3 regions of the Micromonospora sp. C97 genome follow, and region 3 is predicted to be linked to each of the others. Evidence: riboswitches for the same ligand, from Rfam matches in the RefSeq annotation. Region 3 holds a riboswitch; each other region holds the start of a gene.
What was found. A riboswitch is a leader RNA that binds a small molecule or an ion and turns the genes downstream of it on or off. The one in region 3 is predicted to bind S-adenosylmethionine.
Positions count from the first base shown of each region.

Region 1 (6,700 bases), on a different contig from region 3:
AGACCCGCACAGCCACCACACCCCGCTCCCCCGCCGCCCCGGTCGCGCAGCATGCCGGAGCACCATGATCGTGCTCGATCTGCGATGTAGTGGTAACCATTCGCCGGAAGGCCACCAGACCCTGGATCGAGCACGATCATGGATAGAAAGAGGCCCCGGCCGGACACGTCAGCGACAACCGTGCCCACGTCAGGGTTTCCGGGGCAGCCCGACCCGCGCAGGGATCAAGCCTGACCGCCCGGAGCGGGGCGGGCTGCCCCGGAAACCCTCAACCGCAAGGAAACGCGAGGCAGCCCCGGAAACCCTCAACCGCGACCGAGGCTCAGACGTGCCGCCGGGACTGCACGATCCGGAACCGGTTCGCCACGTACGCCCCGTCCGTCAGCGCCGAGTTGGCCGCCGCGTTGGCCCCACTGCCGTGGAAGTCGGAGAACGCCGCCGACTGGTTGACGAAGACACCTCCGGTGAGGTTGCAGGACAGGTGCACCCCGACCTCGACCGCCACCGCCTCGGCCGCGTCCAGCACCGCCTCGTCGGTGGAGTAGACCCCGGCGGTGAGCGCGCCCTTCTCGCCGACCGTCCGGCGCAGCAGTTCCAGGCTGTGTGCTGTGGAGTCGGTGGCGATGGCGAACGAGATCGGCCCGAACCACTCCCGGCCGTACGTCTCCGCGTCGTCAGCGGTCAGCTTCACGATCGTCGGGGTACGCACCACCGCGTCGGCGTACGACGGATGCTCCACGGCGCGCGACTGAAGCACCGGCTCGCCGACCTTGGTCACCTCGGCCAGCCGCTCCAGCACCCCGTCGTTGACGATGGCGCCGGTGAGTTCGACACCCCGGGCCGGGTCCGCGGTGAGCTTGCCGACGGCGGCGGCGATCCCGCCGGCCACCTCGTCGAAGCTCTTGTGCCCCTGGTCGGTCTCGATGCCGCCGGCCGGGATGAGGATGTTCTGCGAGGTGGTGCACATCTGACCGCTGTAGAGGGTCAGCGTGAAACCGAGGTTGCGGCACATGCCGGCGAAGTCGTCGGTGGAGTCGATGACGACGGTGTTCAGCCCGGCCTTCTCGGTGTAGACCGAGGCCTGCCGCGCGTGCGTCTCCAGCCAGTCGCCGTACTCGGTGGAGCCGGTGAAGTCGACGATCTTCACGGCCCGGTGCAGGGCCAGGTCGCTGGCGAGCTTCTCGCCGGGCGCCTCCGCCGCCAACATGATCAGGTTCGGGTCGAAGCCGGCCTCGGCGAGCACCTCCCGGGCGTACTTCACGGTGATGGCCAGCGGCAGCACGGCGCGCGGGTGCGGCTTGACGATCACCGGGTTGCCGGTGGCCAGCGAGGCGAACAGCCCGGGGTACGAGTTCCAGGTCGGGAAGGTGTTGCAGCCGATCACCAGCGCCACCCCACGCGGCACCACGTGGAACGTCTTGGTCATCCGCAGCGGGTCGCCCTTGCCGGCGGCCTTCTCCCAGCCCGCCGTGCCCGGGTGCCGGGTCATCTCGGCGTACGCGTACGCCAGGGCTTCCAGCGCCCGGTCCAGCGCGTGCGCGCCACCGGCCTGGAAGGCCATCACGAACGCCTGCCCGCTGGTGAACTGCACCGCGTTGGCCAGTTCGAAGATGTTCTTGTGCAGCCGGTCGAGGATCTCCAGGCAGACGCCCACCCGGGCCTGCGGGCCGGCGTCACGCCACGCCGGCAGCGCGGCGGAGGCGGCGCTGACCAGCTCGCCGGGGCCGGCGTGCGGGTACCGCACCGCCAACTCCACACCGAACGGGCTCGTCTCGGTGGCGACCCGAGCGCCGCTGCCGGGCTGGTCGAGCGGAAAATCACCACCGAGGTACGCCTCGAAGGCGGCCTTACCGTCGGCGGCGGCGGTCTCGCCGTACACCCGGGGGCTGGGGGATTCAGGATAGGCGGACCAGTAGCCCCGCTCCGTGATCGCGGTCAGCGCACGGTTGAGGGTGTCGGCGTGCCTGTCGTACAGGGGATGCGGGGTCTCCGTCATGCCCGCCATCATGCCTGAGTCAGGTCCGCGAGCAGTAGCGCGAATGCCCGGCAGCGGCGCATGCCTGAGTCAGGTCCGCGAGCAGTAGCGCCGATACCTGTCAGAGGGTGAGCTGCCAGTCGGTCCAGGAGTCCACCGGGCGGAAGCCGAGCTGCTCGTTGATCGCCACCATGTAGCTGTTGCTTGTCGCGTTCCAGGTGTCGATCACCTGTATCGCCGGCTGGTGGGTGAGCAGGTGGTGCAGGTTCTCCGCCTTGGCGATGAGGCCGAGCCGGTGCCCACGGTGGGCCGGGTCGACGATGGTGATCTGCTGGAACGCGTGCCAGTCGGCGGAGGCACCCACGTCCAGCAGCGTCCAGGCGACAAGTCGACCGGACGCCTCGTGGCGCATCCCGAGGTGGTAGCGCCGCCGGCCCCGGGCGTCCAGCGCCCGCTCGTTGCCGCGGATGCGCTCGGCGTCCACCCGCTCCGGCTCCCACTGCACGTCGCCCATGGGCGCGTCCATCAGCAGCCGGCCGTCGAGGTAGGCGATGTCGGCGACGTACTCCGGCGGGGTGGCCCCCTGCCAGCAGACCGACTGGTAGCCCTCGGCCCGCGGGCGGGCCTCGGCGAGCGAAGCCCGCAGCGCGACCCGGTCGAGCTTGCTGACGTCGAGCCGTCGGCGCACCTCGGCGAGGGCGGGCTGCGCTCCGGTAGCGGCGGCGAACGCGTCACCGGCCACGCTTCGGGCCGGCCCGCCGGGCAGCGCGGAGACCGCCATCCCCACCACCCGCTTGCGGCCGTGTTCGCGGAGCAGACGCACGCCGTACTCGTGCAGGGCCCGGCCGACTCCACGACGCCGCAGCTGGGGATGCACCAGCAGGTCGGCGGTGGCGTTGTCGGTGTTGTCGAGCTGCGGCAGGTCCAGTTGGAGGTAGCCGGCCGGCACGCCGTCCAGTCGGGCCAGCGCCCAGAGTGACCGGGTGCCGGGCATCGGCGTGTGGAACAGCGCGTCGAAGCGGCGCCGGCAGGAGGGCGGGAAGTCCGGCAGGTCGGCGTGGTTGACCGCTGACCCGATCCGGTACGCCTCGTCGACCGCGGTCCGGTCGGCGCCGTCGAACGACGCGATAGTGATGCTCATTGCGCTGAGGGTGCACCAGGCAAAAGCGATCGGGCCAGCGAATTAATCGCTGGCCCGATCGAACGTGGTCGGGAGGGACACTCGCACAACGCCTCCGGCGTTGGGTCGCAAGAACTTCAAAAGTCTTCGGCGAAATGCCCTCCCGCACGGAGCATCTTGCGCCGTCCGGTTCCTGCCGTCAAGTCCGTAGCGGCGGGTTTTCCACACTCACAGCGAAAACCCAGTTACTGGCTGATCCACCTGGCCCGTGGGTCAGCCGAGGAGGCCGGCGTCGCGGGCGGCACGCAGCGAGGGCTTGATGTGGTGGGTCGGGCCAACCTGGCCGGCCACCGCGTCGATGGTCTTCAGACCCTCGCCGGTGTTGAACACGACGGTCTCCGCCGACGGGTCGAGCCGACCGGACTCGACCAGCTTGCGCAGCACGGCCACTGTCACCCCACCCGCGGTCTCGGCGAAGACCCCGGTCGTGCGGGCCAGGTCGCGGATGCCCGCCCGGATCTCGTCGTCGTCGACGTACTCCATCCAGCCGCCGGTGCGGCGGACCGCTTCCAGGGCGTAGAGGCCGGCTGCCGGGTCGCCGATGTTGAGCGACTTGGCGATGCCGGTCGGCTTGACCGGGATGATCGTGTCGGTCCCGCCGTGCAGGGCGGTGGCGATCGGGTTGCAGCCTGCGGACTGCGCACCGAAGACCTTCCAGCCGCCGGCCGGCGCCTCGACCAGGCCGATCTCGACCAGCTCGGAGAACGCCTTGTCAATCTTGGTGAGCAGCTCGCCGCTGGCCATCGGAATGACCACCTGCGCCGGGATCCGCCAGCCCAGCTGCTCGGCCACCTCGTAGCCGAGGGTCTTGGAACCCTCTGCGTAGTACGGCCGGACGTTCACGTTGACGAACGCCGTGTCCTCGAATTCGTCGGTCTCCACCAGCTCGCCGCAGAGCCGGTTGACATCGTCGTACGAACCGTCGATGGCGACCAGTTCGCCACCGTAGACGGCGGTGGTGATGACCTTGCCCTGCTCCAGGTCGCTGGGGATGAAGACCACCGAGGGCACGCCGGCGCGGGCGGCGTGGGCGGCCACCGAGTTGGCCAGGTTGCCGGTCGACGCGCAGGCGAACCGGGTGAAGCCGAGCGCCTTGGCGGCGGTGAGCGCCACCGAGACGACCCGGTCCTTGAACGAGTGGGTGGGGTTGGCGCTGTCGTCCTTGACCCACAGCGGCGCGGTGATGCCCAACTCGGCGGCGAGGTGCGGGGCCGCCACCAACGGGGTCAGCCCCGGGTCGAGGGTGACCCGGCTGGCCGGGTCCTGACCGGCGGGCAGCAGTGCAGCGTACCGCCAGATGTTGTCCGGGCCGGCTTCGATCTGTTCACGGGTGACGGTGGCCAGCGCGGAGGTGTCGTAGTCGACCTCCAGCGGGCCGAAACACTCGTAACAGGCGTGCTGGGCGGCGAGCGGGTAGCGGGCCGAACAGGCGCGGCAGACCAGGGCGCGGGCCGGGCTGGCAGAGGTGTCGATGCCGGAGCTGACGAGCGTCGACGTCATGTCGAGAGTCCTCTCATCTTTCCCCGCATCGCACCGTGCGGCGGGGACGGAATTGGCACCTGCCCCGCGGGTCGCTCAGCGGTGAGCGCGCGGGGTGGTTGCCGGGGCGTCGTCGGGCCGTATCCCTCAGCCCCTCTGGATGAGGTATTCAGTTGTGCCGCCGAGTCTAGGCAAAGCTGGCCGTGGCCTCCAGGGCGAATCCCAGGGAGTGGGTCAGCGGGCGTTCACGGCCACCGGGTCGGTCACCGCGATCGGGTCCGTCACCGCACCCGACTGGGGCAGCGGCGTGGTCCGGGGGCGGGCGGCGAGATTCGCGGCGATCAGGGCGGCGATCGTGATGGCGGCCCCGACCAGTTCGACGGGTTCCGGGCGGTAGCCACGGGCGATCTGCACCGCGAAGGTGGTCACCGGAACCAGGTTCATGAACAGCGCGGCGTTGGCGGCACCGAGTCGCTGCACGCCGGTGTTCCAGGCCAGGACCGCGATGACGGCACCCACCACGACGGCGTACGCCAGCTGCGGGGTGACCGCCACGAGGTCGGCGGCGCCTGGCGCGTGCTGCCAGCCGACGGCGTCGGCGCCGATGCTCAGGACGAGCATGGCGGCCGTGCCGGCGAGCGCGGTCAGTGTGGTGAAGCGCAGCGGCGTCCACTCGCCGAACCGGCTGGCGCCGTGGGTGTAGATGGCCCAGCCCAGCACCGCGCCGATCATCATCAGCCCGCCGAGGCCGAACTGGCCGAGCCCGGCCAGGCTGCCGCGCGTGATCACCAGGCCGACTCCGATGAGCGCCACCAGGGAGAGGGCCAGCAGGAGCGGCTTCGGGCGTACGCCGTCGCGAGCCCAGCGGACGAGCTGGGTGATCACCGGGGTGGTGGCCACGAAGAGGGAGACCTGCTGCGGGGCGGCGTGTTCGAGCGCCAGGTTCGTGAGCAGGTTGAACCCCGCGAAGCCGACCACGCCGAGCACCACCACCTCCAGCGCCCTTCCACCGTGCCGCAGCGCGCCGGCCCCCTCGCGGAGCAGCAGGATGGCGACCAGGACGACGGCGGCCAGCAGGTAGCGCGCGGTGGTCAAATTGAGCGGGTCGACCCGGTCGAGCGCGCTGGCCAGGATCGGGAACATCACGCCCCAGCCGAGCACGGCGACCAGTGGGTAAGCGGTGGCGCGGGATCGCATCGGCAACTCCAATGTTCGAGTATCGTCGAACCAACGACACCGACAGTAGGAGCTTGTTCGACAATTGTCGAACAACGGTTACACTGGTCACATGGAGCCGCACGAACCCGACCTGACCGCCGTACCGGTCACCAGCGTGCTGGCCGCGCTCGCCGACGACGTGCGGCTACAGATCGTCCGGGCGCTCGCCGAGGGCGGCGAGTCCCCCTGCGGCAGCTTCGACTTCGGCGTCTCCAAGGCGACCCGCAGCCACCACCTCAAGGTGCTGCGCGAGGCGGGCCTGACCCGAACCCGCGCCGCCGGCACGAGCCGGCTGGTCCGGCTGCGCCGCGACGAGCTGGACAAGCTCTACCCCGGCCTGCTGGACGCGGTCCTCGCCCACCACCGACCGGCCTGACGCTCCCGCCTCGGCCCCTCCCGCACGTGTCGCTGACGGTCACGGCTGCGGAGCGGGTGACACCTACCATTCGCGCACGCTTTGGAGCTGAATCGTTTACGACATCAGCGCCCAGCTGGGAGCCGGCGCGCGGGGCACAGAGCCGGGCCGGCGCGCGGGGCACAGAGCCGGGCCGGCGCGCGGGGCACAGAGCCGGGGCTGCGGACGACCGCCCTTGACCGGCGCGTCGCCGGGGCCGCCTCGTCGAGGCCCCGGCGACGCGGAACGGGTGCGGTCAGACGACGATCGAGCTGCTCTCAGCCATCGGCGTCGCCGGCGCGGACTCAACCTCGCGGCGACGCGCGAGCAGCGTGTCGAGCGCCCAGGAACCCGGACCGAGGGCCGCGATCAGCAGGAACGACCAGCAGAAGAGTGCCGACAGCTCACCACCGTTGTGCAGCGGCAGCAGATGATCCGGCTGGTGCACGACGAA
Region 1 covers NZ_JAGPXU010000002.1:406,596-413,295, forward strand. Annotated here, with positions in the region: gene KBX26_RS05090 (GNAT family N-acetyltransferase) at 1-2, shown strand, start outside; gene paaN (phenylacetic acid degradation protein PaaN) at 323-1,996, opposite strand; gene KBX26_RS05100 (GNAT family N-acetyltransferase) at 2,097-3,116, opposite strand; gene thrC (threonine synthase) at 3,369-4,655, opposite strand; SAM riboswitch class I at 4,666-4,801, opposite strand; gene KBX26_RS05110 (DMT family transporter) at 4,869-5,831, opposite strand; gene KBX26_RS05115 (helix-turn-helix transcriptional regulator) at 5,923-6,228, shown strand; gene KBX26_RS05120 (DoxX family protein) at 6,503-6,700, opposite strand, start outside.
Region 1: another riboswitch for S-adenosylmethionine. It lies ahead of thrC (threonine synthase); the one in region 3 lies ahead of KBX26_RS12580 (ABC transporter substrate-binding protein).

Region 2 (6,700 bases), on a different contig from region 3:
GATGACCTGAGCCGCCCGCCGCCCGCCGCCCGTCGGCAGCGCTCAGGGGTGCGTCGGCGGCCAGGGCGGCGCCGACCGCGGCCCCGGCCAGCCGGGTGCCGCGTACCCCACCGGAGCCGGGGCGGGGGCCAGCACCACCGGGATCGGCACCACCGGCTCGTGCGGCGCGTCCACCGGGCGCTGGGTGCCGTCCGGGAAGCGCAGGTGGTAGCGGCTGCCGTCCCAGACCCCCGCCGGGGCCTGCGGGTCCCGACCGACGAAGAACGTCCGGTACGCGCTGATCGCGTCCAGCAACTCCCGCTCCTCACGTGCGGTCCGCTCCTGGTCGGCGGGCTTGCGGTCCAGACCGCGCAGCGTCCCGTCGCGCAGCAGGGCCAGCCGGGTCGCGGCGGACTGGTAACCCCGCATCGCCCGCACCCCGGCGTCGCCGGCCACCCGCCGCGCCCAACTGCGGGCGGCGTGTCGTCTGCCGAGGCTGCTCAGGGCGGCCACCTCGGGCGGGCTGAGCCAGCCGGCGCGTACGTAGTCGGGCAGGACCCGCTCGGTGAGCCGCCCCTCCCAGGCGCGCAGCCACAGCGCCAGCCCCACGGTGCCGAAGAAGACCGGCACCATCAGGCCCAGGAAGCCGTACAGCATGATCACCGCCTCGCCGGTGGCCTGGGTGAGCGTGGGCAGCAGGTTCCACGTGCCGTGCAGCATCATCGCGAGCAGCAGGCCGGCGATCGGGGCGAGCACCCGGATGCGCCGGTCGGCCGTCCGGGAGGCGATCCCCAGCCCCACACCGGTCATCGAGGTGAAAAGGGGATGGGCGAACCCGAACAGCAGGATCCGCAGGATGAAGATCGCGATGACCTGCTGGATGCCGGTCGCCGGGCCATAGCGGTCGGCACCGGAGGCGTAGCCCAACCCGCCCAGGTAGAGGATGTTCTCCACCATCGCGAAGCCGACCGCGGAGAGCCCGCAGTAGACCAGGCCGTCGGTGATCCCGGACCATTCGCGGCGGCGGAACACCAGCAGCAGGATCGGGCCCAGCGCCTTGGTCAACTCCTCGATGAACGGCGCCACCAGCACCCCGGTGAGCGCGGACGGCAGGCCCCAGTCGGCGAACCGGTTGGCCGCGAAGTCGTTCACAGTGAGCGAGGCGGCGGTGGAGACGAACGCACCCCAGGCGAAGCAGAAGATCAGATACTTCAGCGGCTCGGGTTCGTACCGGTCCAACCAGAGGAAGCAGCCGACCAGCACCGGCACCGGCAGGATGGCGGCCACCACCCCGATCAGCAGGGCCTGCGCACCGAGCGACTGGCCGAGCGTGAAGACCATGAACACCGCGCACGCCGCGATGAACAGCACCACCCCGGCCAGCACCAGGAACCGCCGCCAGCCCAGTCGGCGCAGCGGCATCCGGGGCGTCTCGGCCACCGGCGGGGCGGCGGGCGCGGGCGGGCCGGCGGGCGACGGCGGCAGCGGTGAACCGGGCGGGGTGTCGGCCATGCGGTCAGCGTAGCCATCCACCGCCGGCTGGTTCGGCCGCATCGGTAGCCGCTATGCTGCCGGCAGGTCACGAGCGCCAGCGTCAAACCCCGGTTTGCTGGCCGGCAACCCTCGTCGAGTTCGCGGTGGGGTGCCCCGGGTGATGACCGGGCCCAGCCCGATCGGTGTGCTGGGCAAGCGCGGACCCCGTCCCGATGTCGCACCCGGGGTCCCTGACCCCGGAGGTTCCGGCGTGTCCGTCACCCTCGTTCCCTCGCTGCCCACAGTGCCCGCCAGGCCGTCCGCGCCGCTCGACGTCCTCGGTGTGCCCGGCGAGATCAACCTGGACTACGCGGCCAGCGCACCGTGCGCGCGGGCCGCCGCCGACGCGGTGGCCGAGCTGCTGCCCTGGTACGCCAGCGTGCACCGCGGCGCGGGAGCGCTGTCGCGACGCTGCACCCTCGCCTACGAGCAGGCCCGGCAGACGATCGGGGACCACTTCCGCGCTCGCGCCGACGATCACGTGATCTTCACCCGCAACACCACGGACGCGCTCAACCTGCTGGCGCGGGCCGTGCCGGCCGGCACGACGGTCGTCACGTTCGCCGGCGAACACCACGCCAACCTGCTGCCCTGGCCGCGCGGATCGGTGCGGCTGCCGGTGCCCACCGATCCCGACGGGGCGGTACGCGATCTCGCCGCCGCCCTGACCGAGCTGCGTCGGGGCAGCAACCCGGCGCTGCCGGTGCTGGTCGCGGTGACCGGTGCGAGCAACGTGACCGGTGAGCGGTGGCCGGTCGCCGAGTTGGCGCGGGTGGCCCACCGGCACGGTGCCCGGATCGTGCTCGACGCCGCGCAACTCGCCCCGCACGCCCCGGTCGACCTGCTCACGCTGGACGTCGACTATCTGGCCGTGTCCGGCCACAAGCTGTACGCGCCGTTCGGCGCGGGCGTGCTGATCGGCCGGGCGGACTGGTTGGACGCCGCGCCGCCGTACCTGGCCGGCGGCGGGGCCACCAGTCACGTCGGTCCGGCCACCCACGACGTGACCTGGGCGACCGGTCCGGCCCGCCACGAGGGCGGCACCCCGAACCTGCTCGGCGCGGTTGCGCTGGCGGCGGTGTGCGCGGCGCTCGACGACGCGGACCGGGCCGCGCTGGCCGCCCACGAGCAGGCAGTGCTGGCCCGGCTGCGGACCGGCCTCGCCGCCCTGCCGCACGTCGTGGAGCTGCGCACCTTCGGCCCGGACGCGCCCCGGGTCGGCATCGTCTCGTTCGTGGTCGCCGGTCGGGACTCCACCGAGGTGGCCACCCGGCTGGCCGCCGAGCACCACATCGGCGTACGGGACGGGTTGTTCTGTGCCCACCCGCTGGCCCGGCGGCTGCTCAGTGAGGCGGCGGGACGTACCGGCCGGCGGGACCTGCCGCCCACCGCGCTGCGCGCCAGCATCGGGCTGGGCAGCACGGCCGCCCAGGTGGACCGGCTGCTCGCGGCGCTGGCCGAGCTGGGCTGAGGCCCGGCCGGCGGCGGCCCGCGCTCAGCCGATCGGCGGGGCGGTGGGTGGCTTCGGCGCCTCGCCGGGCTCGGCGGGCTCACCGACCGGGCGTTCCTGCTCCCCGAAGGCGGTGCGGATCCACCGGTTCGCCTCCTCCTGCTCGATTCCGGAGGCGACCAGCAGGTCGCTCGCTGTGGTGCGGACCTGGGCGACCACCACACTGCCGGAGAAGCCGACCCCCTCGCCGTACGCCCGGCCGGCCTCGCTGACCGCCCGCAGTGACCGTTCCCGGGCCTTCTCCGGCTCCTCACCGGCGGCGAACTCGTGCTTGAGCAGCCGGACCGACTCGGCGAGGTGGCCGATCGCGTCCGGCATCGGATCGGGCACCGGTTCCTCGTCCTCGACCAGCGTGACGGACCGGCGGATCAACGTGCCGCTGTTGCGCATCGCCCGGTCGATCGGGTCGGCCGCCTCGGCGTAGTGGGTCAGTTCGTCGCGGCGGTGCCAACGGGCCGGGGAGAGGGTGGCGGTCTCCTTCGCCCCCTCGATCGCCTCGCCCAGCGTGGCCAACTCCTCCTTGTTGTTGCGCAACCTCTCCAGCGCGCCCTGGATGGTGGCGCGGTCCCGGTTGCGCAGCCCGTCGGCGGTGGCGTCGAGCTGGGAGGCGAGCAGGTCCAGGGCGGGTCGGGCGGCCCGGTTGATCACCCGGAGCGGGTTCAGCGGCAGCAGCACCGCCGTGACCAGCAGCGCGATCCCACCGCCGAGGAACGCGTCGACGAAGCGGGGGATCTCCAGGTTCTGGGTCGACGGGCTCAGCGTCACGATCAGCACCGCGGTGGCCGCCGCCTGGATGACGATCGCCACGCTCGCCCCGGCGAAGATGGTGAGCAGAATCGCCACGGTGACCACCAGGCCGAGCTGCCACGCGCCAGTGCCGAGGAAGTAGATCAGCAGGTCACCGACTGCCACCCCGACGCCCACCCCGACGATCAGCTCCACCGTCCGGCGGAACCGCTGACCGACCGAGGCGGCCAGGGTGCCGACCGCGGAGATCGGCGCGAAGACTGGTTGCGGGTTGCCGAGCAGCCGGTGCGAGACGAAGTACGCGAGCCCGGCCGCCAGCCCGGCCTGCACGGCGAGCCCACCGGCCATCCGTACCCGGTGCAGCCGGTCGTGCAGGGTGGCTCGACCGCGGTGACGCAGCTCTTGGGTGGCTTCGGCGATCCGCGCGCCGTCGATGTCCACCAGCCCTTCACGCAGCGCGGTACGTCGTACCACCGGAGGTCGCTTGTCGCGGGCCACGGCCATGGGCGCGACTACCCGTGGTGGGCTCGCTGAATCCTCCCGTCCGGCGCGTCGCGGGCGGATGCGGCAGACTCGGGCGGTGGCTGATCTGCTGGACCGGTGGCGGGCGGCGGCCCGGGATGCCGGCGCGAGGCCCGACCCGGACACGACCCGGGCCGGGGAGATGGTGATCGCCCGGTGGCGGGAGCCGCACCGGCACTATCACACGCTGGCCCATCTGACGGCGGTGCTCGATGTGGTGGACCAGCACGCCGACCTGGCCGATCGGGTCGACGTGGTCCGGTTGGCGGCCTGGTTCCACGACGTGGTCTACGACCCCCGGGCCGCTGGCGACGCCAACGAACGCGACAGCGCGGCACTGGCCGGGAGCGTGCTCACCGGGCTCGGGGTGCCGACGTCCACGGTGGCCGAGGTGCACCGGCTGGTGGTGCTCACCGCCGGGCACTCGGTGACCCCGGACGACCGGGACGGCGCGCTGCTCTGCGATGCGGACCTGGCCGTGCTGGCCGCGCCGCCGGCCCGCTACGAGCGGTACGCGGCGGCGATCCGCCGGGAGTACGCCCACGTGCCGGAGCCGGCCTTCCGGGCTGGACGGGCCGCGGTGTTGACCGGCCTGCTGGCGCTGCCCGCGCTGTTCCGGCTGCCGCCGCTGGCGACCCGGTGGGAAGAGCCTGCCCGGGCCAACGTGCGCCGGGAACTCGCCGCGCTCAGCGGGGAGCCGCAGAACGCGGGCTGACCAGGTGCTTCGGGCGACGCAGGCCGGTGCTGCGGAGCAACTGGACCAGTTCCCGGCTCGGCACGACCTGCGCACCGAGCCACACCGCCGCCGCGAACCGGTCGGCCGGGATGTCGTAGTGGTCCCGGTCGAAGCCGCGCCTCGGCGCGCCGAGCGTCTCGGCGAAGGCGTGCAGCTCGGCGTACGAGACGTCACTGATCAGGTGCGACCAGAGCCGGCCGCGCCACGGCCAGGCCGGCCGGTCCAGGTAGAGCATGATGTCCAAGCTATCCCGTCGAGTCGATCATGTTGTTGATCGCCGGTCGGCGGCTTAGCCTCGGCTGCATGGCTGCCACCGCGCTCCTCGACGACCTGCGCGCCGCGCTCGGTGACGACGCCGTGCTCACCGACCCGGACCTGCTGCTGATGCACCAGCGCGACGAGGCCGACCTGTGCGCCGCCGGCCTGCCGTTGGTGGTGACCCGCCCGCGCGACACCGGGCAGGTGGTCGCCGTGGTCCAGGCCGCGGCGCGACACGGCGTACCGGTGGTGCCGCAGGGTGCGCGGACCGGGCTGGCCGGCGCGGCGAACGCGGTGGACGGCGCGGTGGTGCTCAGCACCGTCGCGATGAACGAGATCCGGGAGATCGATCCGGTGAGCCGGATCGCTGTGGTCCAACCGGGGGTGGTCAACGCGGCGCTGGCCGGTGCGGTGGCCAAGCAGGGCCTCTGGTACCCGCCCGACCCCGGTTCCTGGGAGTCGTCCACGATCGGCGGCAACGTGGCCACCAACGCCGGCGGCATGTGCTGCGTCAAGTACGGCGTGACCACCGAGTACGTACTCGGCCTGGAGGTGGTGCTCGCCTCCGGCGAGGTGCTGCGCACCGGGCGGCGGACGGCCAAGGGGGTGGCCGGCTACGACCTGACCCGGCTGTTCGTCGGTTCGGAGGGCACCCTCGGCGTGATCACCGAGGTGACCGTGGCGCTGCGGCCCGCCCCGGCCGACTCGCTGACCCTGGTGGCGGTCTTTCCGTCCGTCGCCACTGCCGGCGCGGCGGTGGCCGAGATCGCGGCTCGCGGACTCACCCCCAGCCTGCTGGAGTTGCTGGACCAGACCCACCTGCGGGCAATCGAGGCGTACCAGCCGATGGGGTTGCGGACCGACGCGCAGGCCCTGCTGCTGGCCGCCGCGGACACCGGCACCCGGGCGGCGGACGACCTGGCGGTGCTGGCCGAGGTGTGCGAGGCCGTCGGTGCCGACGAGGTCTACGCGGCCACCGACGCGGTGGAGGCGGCGGCACTGCTACAGGCCCGCCGGTTGGCCCACCCGGCCATGGAGAAGTTCGCGGCGGACACCTACCCGGGCGGCAACGGCGGCCTGGTGATCGACGATGTGGCGGTGCCGCGGGGCGCACTCGCCGCGCTCCTGGACGGGGTCGCCCGGATCGCCGCCGAGTGCGAGGTGCCGATCGGCGTGGTGGGGCACGCCGGGGACGGCAACATGCACCCGAACATCGTGGTCGACCGGGCCGACCCGGCGAGCGTGGCGCGGGGCCGGCGAGCCTTTGACGAGATCATGCGGCTCGGCCTGGACCTGGGCGGCACCTGCACCGGCGAGCACGGGGTGGGGCTGCTCAAGCGGGACTGGCTGGCCCAGGAGGTCGGTCCGGTCGGCGTCCGGGTACATCAGGCGATCAAGTCGGCGCTCGACCCGGC
Region 2 covers NZ_JAGPXU010000002.1:389,186-395,885, forward strand. Annotated here, with positions in the region: gene KBX26_RS05015 (hypothetical protein) at 1-10, shown strand, start outside; gene KBX26_RS05020 (PrsW family intramembrane metalloprotease) at 43-1,533, opposite strand; SAM riboswitch class IV at 1,557-1,677, shown strand; gene KBX26_RS05025 (aminotransferase class V-fold PLP-dependent enzyme) at 1,724-2,983, shown strand; gene KBX26_RS05030 (FUSC family protein) at 3,008-4,267, opposite strand; gene KBX26_RS05035 (metal-dependent phosphohydrolase) at 4,350-5,006, shown strand; gene KBX26_RS05040 (DUF4031 domain-containing protein) at 4,978-5,262, opposite strand; gene KBX26_RS05045 (FAD-binding oxidoreductase) at 5,331-6,700, shown strand, end outside.
Region 2: another riboswitch for S-adenosylmethionine. It lies ahead of KBX26_RS05025 (aminotransferase class V-fold PLP-dependent enzyme); the one in region 3 lies ahead of KBX26_RS12580 (ABC transporter substrate-binding protein).

Region 3 (6,700 bases):
GCGAACCGGTGCCCCCGGAGGTAGACCGCGCTGTCCACCAGGCCGTGGGAGGCGGCGGGCGACTCCGGGGGCGGCACCACGCCGACCCTCGTCTCGTACTTGTCGAGTTGACGGCCGAAGCCACCACCCGGGCGGAAGCGACGGCCGCCGACCATGCCCTGTCCCCTCCCCCGGTGCCGTCCGGTCCGGACCGGGAGGCTGCATCCCCGGTGCCCTGGGCCCGAAACCCGCCGGGGTGTCGGCTGGGTTCCGCGCACCGGCGGACGGCAGCGGCCCCATGGGCGGATACTCACGGTGACCGTGAGCGGGATGACGGGGGACGCGCCGGTGACGTTCGACAGACGCGCCGGCCGGTTGCGGGGGTGGCTGCTCGACGCCGGCTCGGACCAGGCCGTGCAGCACCCGGGGCCGCACGGGCGCCCGCCGGAGCACCGGCACCACCCGTGGTGGAAGGTGATGTGCCTGACCGGTGTGGACTACTTCTCCACGTTGGGTTACCAGCCGGGTATCGCGGCGCTGGCCGCCGGGGCGCTCTCGCCGGTGGCGACGCTGGTGCTGGTGCTGGTGACCCTGCTGGGGGCGTTGCCGGTCTACCGGCGGGTGGCGGTGGAGAGCCCGCACGGTGAGGGTTCCATCGCGATGCTGGTCCGCCTGCTGAGCTACTGGCCGGGCAAACTGCTGGTGCTGGTGCTGCTCGGTTTCGCGGCCACCGACTTCATCATCACCATCACCCTCTCGGCCGCTGACGCGACGGCGCACATCGACGAGAACCCGTTCTGGCCGAGTGCGCTCAAGGGGCACGAGGTGCTGGTCACACTGCTGCTCGTGTCGCTGCTGGGCGCGGTGTTCCTCAAGGGATTCACCGAGGCGATCGGGATCGCCGTCGTCCTGGTCGCGGTCTACCTGACGCTGAACGCGGTGGTGGTGGCCGACGCGCTGTGGCGGGTGGTGAGGCATCCGAGCGCGGTGGGCGACTGGACCTCCGCGCTGACCACCGGGCACGGCGACCCGTGGCTGGTGGTCGGGCTGTCGCTGCTGGTCTTTCCGAAGCTGGCGTTGGGTCTGTCCGGCTTCGAGACCGGGGTGGCGGTGATGCCGAGCGTACGGGGTGACCCGCAGGATTCAGAGGCACGACCGCTGGGCCGGATCCGTGGCGCGCGCCGGCTGCTGACCACCGCAGCGGTGATCATGAGCGTTTTTCTGATCACCAGCAGCGTGACGACAACGGTGCTGATCCCGCCGGACGCCTTCCAGCCGGGCGGGCCGGCGAACGGGCGGGCGCTGGCCTATCTGGCGCACGCCCACCTCGGCGAGGTGTTCGGCACCATCTACGACCTGTCCACCATCGGGATCCTCTGGTTCGCCGGGGCGTCGGCGATGGCTGGTCTGCTCAACCTCGTGCCGCGCTACCTGCCCCGCTACGGCATGGCGCCGACCTGGGCGCGAGCCGTCCGGCCACTGGTGCTGGTCTTCACCTCGGTGGCGTTCCTGATCACGATCATCTTCGAGGCCAGCGTGGACGCGCAGGGCGGCGCGTACGCCACCGGGGTGCTGGTGTTGATCACCTCGGCCGCGACGGCGGTGACGCTCGCGGCGCTGCGGCAGCGTCAGCGCGGTCGCACCATCGCGTTCGGCGTCATCGCGGTGATCTTCGTCTACACGACGCTGGCGAACGTGGTGGAACGCCCCAGTGGCGTCAAGATCGCCGCTTGTTTCATCGGCGGGATCATCCTGGTGTCGGTGTTGTCCCGGCTGATGCGGGCCTACGAGCTGCGCGTCGATCACGTCGAACTGGATCCGGCCGCGGCCCGGATCATCGACGAACGCGCCGGCCGGCGGATCCGCCTCATCGCGCACGAACCCGACCGGCGCGACGAGGCGGAGTACCGCGCCAAGCTCGCCCAGACCATGGCGGACAACGACTTCCCCGACGACAGCGACGTCATCTTCGTCGAGGTCGAGGTCACCGACCCGTCCGACTTCGAGACCGAGGTGCTGGTCCGCGGCAGCGTCGTCGACGGCCGCTTCCCGGTGCTCAGCCTGGCCAGTTCGTCGGTGCCCACCGCGCTGGCCGCCCTGCTGCTGGAGATCCGCGACCGCAGCCGTCGGCGGCCCCACATCTACTTCGAGTGGTCCGAGGGCGGCCCGGTTCGCAACTTCCTGCGCTACCTGGCGTTCGGGCAGGGCGCGATCGCCTCGGTGACCCGGGAGATCCTGCGCCGCCAGGAACCCGACCCACACCGCCGACCGCACGTGCACGCCGGCTGACCTGGGCGCGGACGGCTCGTCGCGCACGGTGAGCGTGGTCATACCGACTGGACGCGGCACCCGTTGGTGCTGCTAGCCTCGGCGCAGGTCATGAGCGCCAGCGCGAAGCCCCGGCTCGCTGGCCGGCAACCCTCCTCCGCGGTGGGGTGCCCCGGGTGAAGACCAGGCACCGGCACGACGTCGGTGCAAGCGTGGCCTGGCACCCAGGTCAGCACAGACCCGGGAGAACCATGCGCATCCTCAGCACCACCCCACCGACTGACGTCGCGGACCTCCGCACCGGTCGACCCTCGCCCGCACTGACCCGGCGACGGCACGTGGACACGATGCGAATGTGCAGCGCCGCCTGTCGTCGCGGCACCGCGCTCTAGCACCACCCTCCCGAAACCCCTTTCCACCGGTACGCCCATCGGGCGCGCCGTCGGTGGCGCACACCCACGCCCGCCGAGACACCACCCTTCGGAGACACCAGTGCGATTCCTTCCCGCAGTGACCCGTGCCGCCGCCCTGGGGGCGGCGACGATCCTGGCCGCCACCGCCCTCACCGCCTGCGGCGACGACAGCTCGTCCGACGCCACCACCAACCCGTACGGCCTGGCCCAGCCGGGCGTGCTGCGCGCCGGCACGCTGACCGACGCCCCGCCGAACGTGTACCTCAAGGACGGCAGGTTCACCGGCTTCGACAACGACCTGCTGACCGCCGTGGCCGGCAAGCTCGGCCTCAGTGTGGAGTTCGTCGGCACCGACTTCTCCGCGCTGCTCAGCCAGGTCAACAACCGCAAGTTCGACGTCGGCAGCTCCTCGATCACCATCACCGAGGCTCGCAAGAAGACAGTCGACTTCGGCAACGGCTACGACTTCGGCTACTTCGGCCTGGACGTCCCGGCCGGCTCGCCGATCACCAGCTTCGACCAGCTCACCGGCAAGCGGGTGGTGGTGGTGCAGGGCACGGTCCAGGACGACTACGCCACCGGCAAGCAGCTGAACCCGGTGCGGGTGCCGGACTACAACGGTGCGATCAACCAGCTCAAGGCGGGCACCGCCGACGCGTGGATCGCCCCGGCGGAGATCGGCGAGAAGTCGGCCGCCGACAGCAACGGCAAGATCACCGTGGCGGCCAAGCAGCTCAGCCCGGCACCGACCGCGTACGCCGTGGCCAAGGGCAACGACAAGCTGCGCGAGGCGCTGAACAAGAGCCTCGACGAGGTCATCGCCGATGGCACCTGGACCCGGTTGCAGGCGCAGTACTACCCGGGCCGGCCGATCCCGGCGGACTTCAAGCCGGGCAGCGGCGCGGTCACTGTGGCGCCGTCGGCGTCCGCGTCGGCGGCGTCCTGAACCGGTGACGAGCGAGCGGGGCGGTAGGAGAGGCGACACATGGATCCGTTGAGCACCCTGTGGGAAACGTTCTTCGACTGGGACTCGATGCGCGAGGCGCTGCCCGAGATGCTGACCGTCGGGTTGCCCAACACGCTGATCCTGGCGGTCTCCGCCGCTCTGCTCGGCTCGGTGCTGGGCCTGCTGCTGGCCGTCGCGGGGATCTCCCGCAGCCGCTGGTTGCGCTGGCCGGCGCGGGTCTACACCGACGTGTTCCGAGGGCTGCCGGCCGCCGCGACGATCCTGCTGATCGGCGTCGGGTTGGCCCCGCTGGGCATGCAGGTCTGGGGACCGGACCCCTACCCGTTGGGCATCCTGGCGCTGTCGCTCATCGCTGCCGCGTACATCGGGGAGATCTTCCGCTCGGGCATCCAGTCGGTGGAGGCCGCCCAGTTGGAGGGCGCCCGGGCGCTCGGCTTCTCCTGGGCCGACGCGATGCGGCTGGTGATCGTCCCGCAGGGCATCCGGCGGGTGCTGCCGGCCTGGGTGAACCAGCTCATCGCGCTGATCAAGGACTCCAGCCTGGTCTACTTCCTCGGTCTGGTGGCCAGCCAGCGGGAGCTGTTCCGGATCGGGCAGGACTACGCGGCCACCACCGGTAACGAGTCGGCGCTGCTGCTGGCGGGGCTGTGCTACCTGGCGTTGACCGTTCCGTTGACGCACGTCGTGAACTGGATCGACCGCCGGCTGCGCAACGGTCGGCCGGCCACCGCGCCGACAGACGAGGACGACGACACCGCGCCGTACGCGATGGAAGGGGACCGGCGATGACCGCCGCCAGCACGACCTCGGTCAGCCTCGACGTACGCGACGTGCACCTCGCCTTCGGACCGAACCGGGTGCTGCGTGGCGTCGACCTGTCGGTGCCGCGTGGCGCGACGGCCTGTGTCATCGGCCCGTCCGGGTCGGGCAAGTCCACACTGCTGCGCACCATCAACCGGCTGATCGAACCGGACCGGGGCGACGTGCTGCTGGACGGGCGCAGCGTGCGGGGCGACGACCCGGACGCGCTGCGGCAGCGGGTGGGCATGGTGTTCCAGCAGTTCAACCTCTTCCCGCACATGAGCGTGCTGCGCAACGTCACGCTGGCGCTGCGCCGACTGCGCAAGCTCGGTGAGGACGAGGCGGACGCGCTCGCCCGCGCCCAGTTGGAGCTGGTGGGGCTTGCCGGCAAGGCGAACTCCCGACCGGCGCAGCTCTCCGGTGGTCAGCAGCAACGGGTGGCGATCGCCCGTGCGCTGGCGCTGCGGCCCGAGGTGATGCTCTTTGACGAGGCGACCTCTGCGCTCGACCCGGAGCTGGTCAAGGGTGTGCTCGGGGTGATGGCCGACCTGTCCGCCGCCGGAATGACCATGGTGGTGGTGACCCACGAGATGGGCTTCGCCCGGCAGGTCGCCGACACCGTCGCCTTCATGGACCGGGGTGTGGTGCTGGAGGCCGGCCCGCCCGAGGCCGTCTTCGAGCGGGCCGAACATCCGCGGCTGCGCCGGTTCCTCGACCAGGTGCTCTGAGCCGCGCGGGCGCGCGCGGTGGCCGACGGTCACTCGTTGGGTTCGCGCCCCAGCAGCCGGATCTCCTCGTTGTCCAGCGCGGACTGGAGTTCCTGCAGCACCAGGTCGTCGATCTCCCGGTTGTCGCGCAGTCGGGTGACCTCCCGCCTCTTGTGCGCGAGGACGCCGAGGCGCAGTTGCCGTTCCAGCCGGCGCTCATCGGCGATGGTCCCACCGCCCTCGTTGAGGTCCTCCAGGTGCCGCTGGTACTCGGCCTCCAGCCGACGCACCGAATCACCCTGGACACCGATCTCCGCGGCGACCTGCGGGAGGGCGGCCAGGCCCGCCTCGGCGGCCCGCCGCCGGGCGTGCCGGGCCTCGTCGACGCGTCCCGGGTCGCCGCTGAGCCCGGCCCAGCGCACCACCAGCGGCAGGGTGGTGCCCTGCAGGAGCATGATCAGCACGATCACCAGCGCGGTGACGAAGATGATCAGGTCGCGTTCGACCACCGGCCGGCCATCCACAGTCATCGTCGGGACGGCCAGGGCGGCGGCGAGCGACACCGCACCCCGGAAACCGGCCCAGCCCCCGACGGTCCCCACCCGCCAGCCGGAGGGACCTCGACCGACGTCGTCCACCATCCGGCGGCGGCGCAGTCGCGCCGACTGCGCTGTGACATAGATGAAGAGCAGCCGGGTGGCCACGACGACCACCGTGACCACCAGCGCGATCAGCAGCGCCCGCTGCGGCGACGTGCTGGTGATGCCCCGCACCGCGCGGGGAATCTGCGTGCCGAGCAGGACGAACAGGCCACCGTTGATCAGGAAGGTGGACAGGTCCCAGAACGCGAACGCCAGCACCCGGGACCGGGCGCGGATCACCCGCGGGCCGGCGTAGGACAGCACCAGGCCGGCGACCACCACCGCCAACACACCGCTGGCGTGCACCGAGTCGGCGAGCAGGAAGGCGCCGAACGGGGTCAGCACGCTGAGCGCGCCCTCGCGCAGCGGATCGTCGAGCCGTTTGCGGACCAGCACCACGGCGGCCCCCACCAGCAGACCGGCGACCACACCGCCGACGCTGGCGCCGACGAACTCCTCGCCGACGCCGAGCACGCCCGGCTCGGCGCTCTGGCTGAGCAGACCCACTGCCACCGCGAAGACCACCAGCGCGGTGCCGTCGTTGATCAGGCTCTCCGCGTGCAGGGTGGTGAGCAGCTTGCGGGGCAACCGCTTGGCCAGACCGGTGACCGCGGCGGCGTCGGTCGGCGCGAGGACCGCGCCGAGCACCCAGGCAGCGGCGGGGTTCACCCCGAACGCCTGCGCGGCGTACGACACGGTGACCATGGTGAGCACCACCAGCACCACGGCGAGCATCCCGATCACCGGCAGGTTGGCGCGGATCTCGCGCAGGCTGATGGTGAGGCTCTCCCGGTACAGGATCGCCGGCAGGAAGATCAGCAGGACCAGATCCGGTTCCAGGGTGACCTCGGACAGCGGCGGCGTGAACCCGAGCAGCACGCCCAACGCGATGAGCAGGACCGGCGGGGCCACCCGGTACCGACC
Region 3 covers NZ_JAGPXU010000007.1:24,903-31,602, reverse strand. Annotated here, with positions in the region: gene corA (magnesium/cobalt transporter CorA) at 1-155, opposite strand, end outside; gene KBX26_RS12585 (amino acid transporter) at 310-2,268, shown strand; SAM riboswitch class IV at 2,355-2,466, shown strand; gene KBX26_RS12580 (ABC transporter substrate-binding protein) at 2,740-3,606, shown strand; gene KBX26_RS12575 (amino acid ABC transporter permease) at 3,646-4,416, shown strand; gene KBX26_RS12570 (amino acid ABC transporter ATP-binding protein) at 4,413-5,156, shown strand; gene KBX26_RS12565 (Na+/H+ antiporter) at 5,186-6,700, opposite strand, start outside.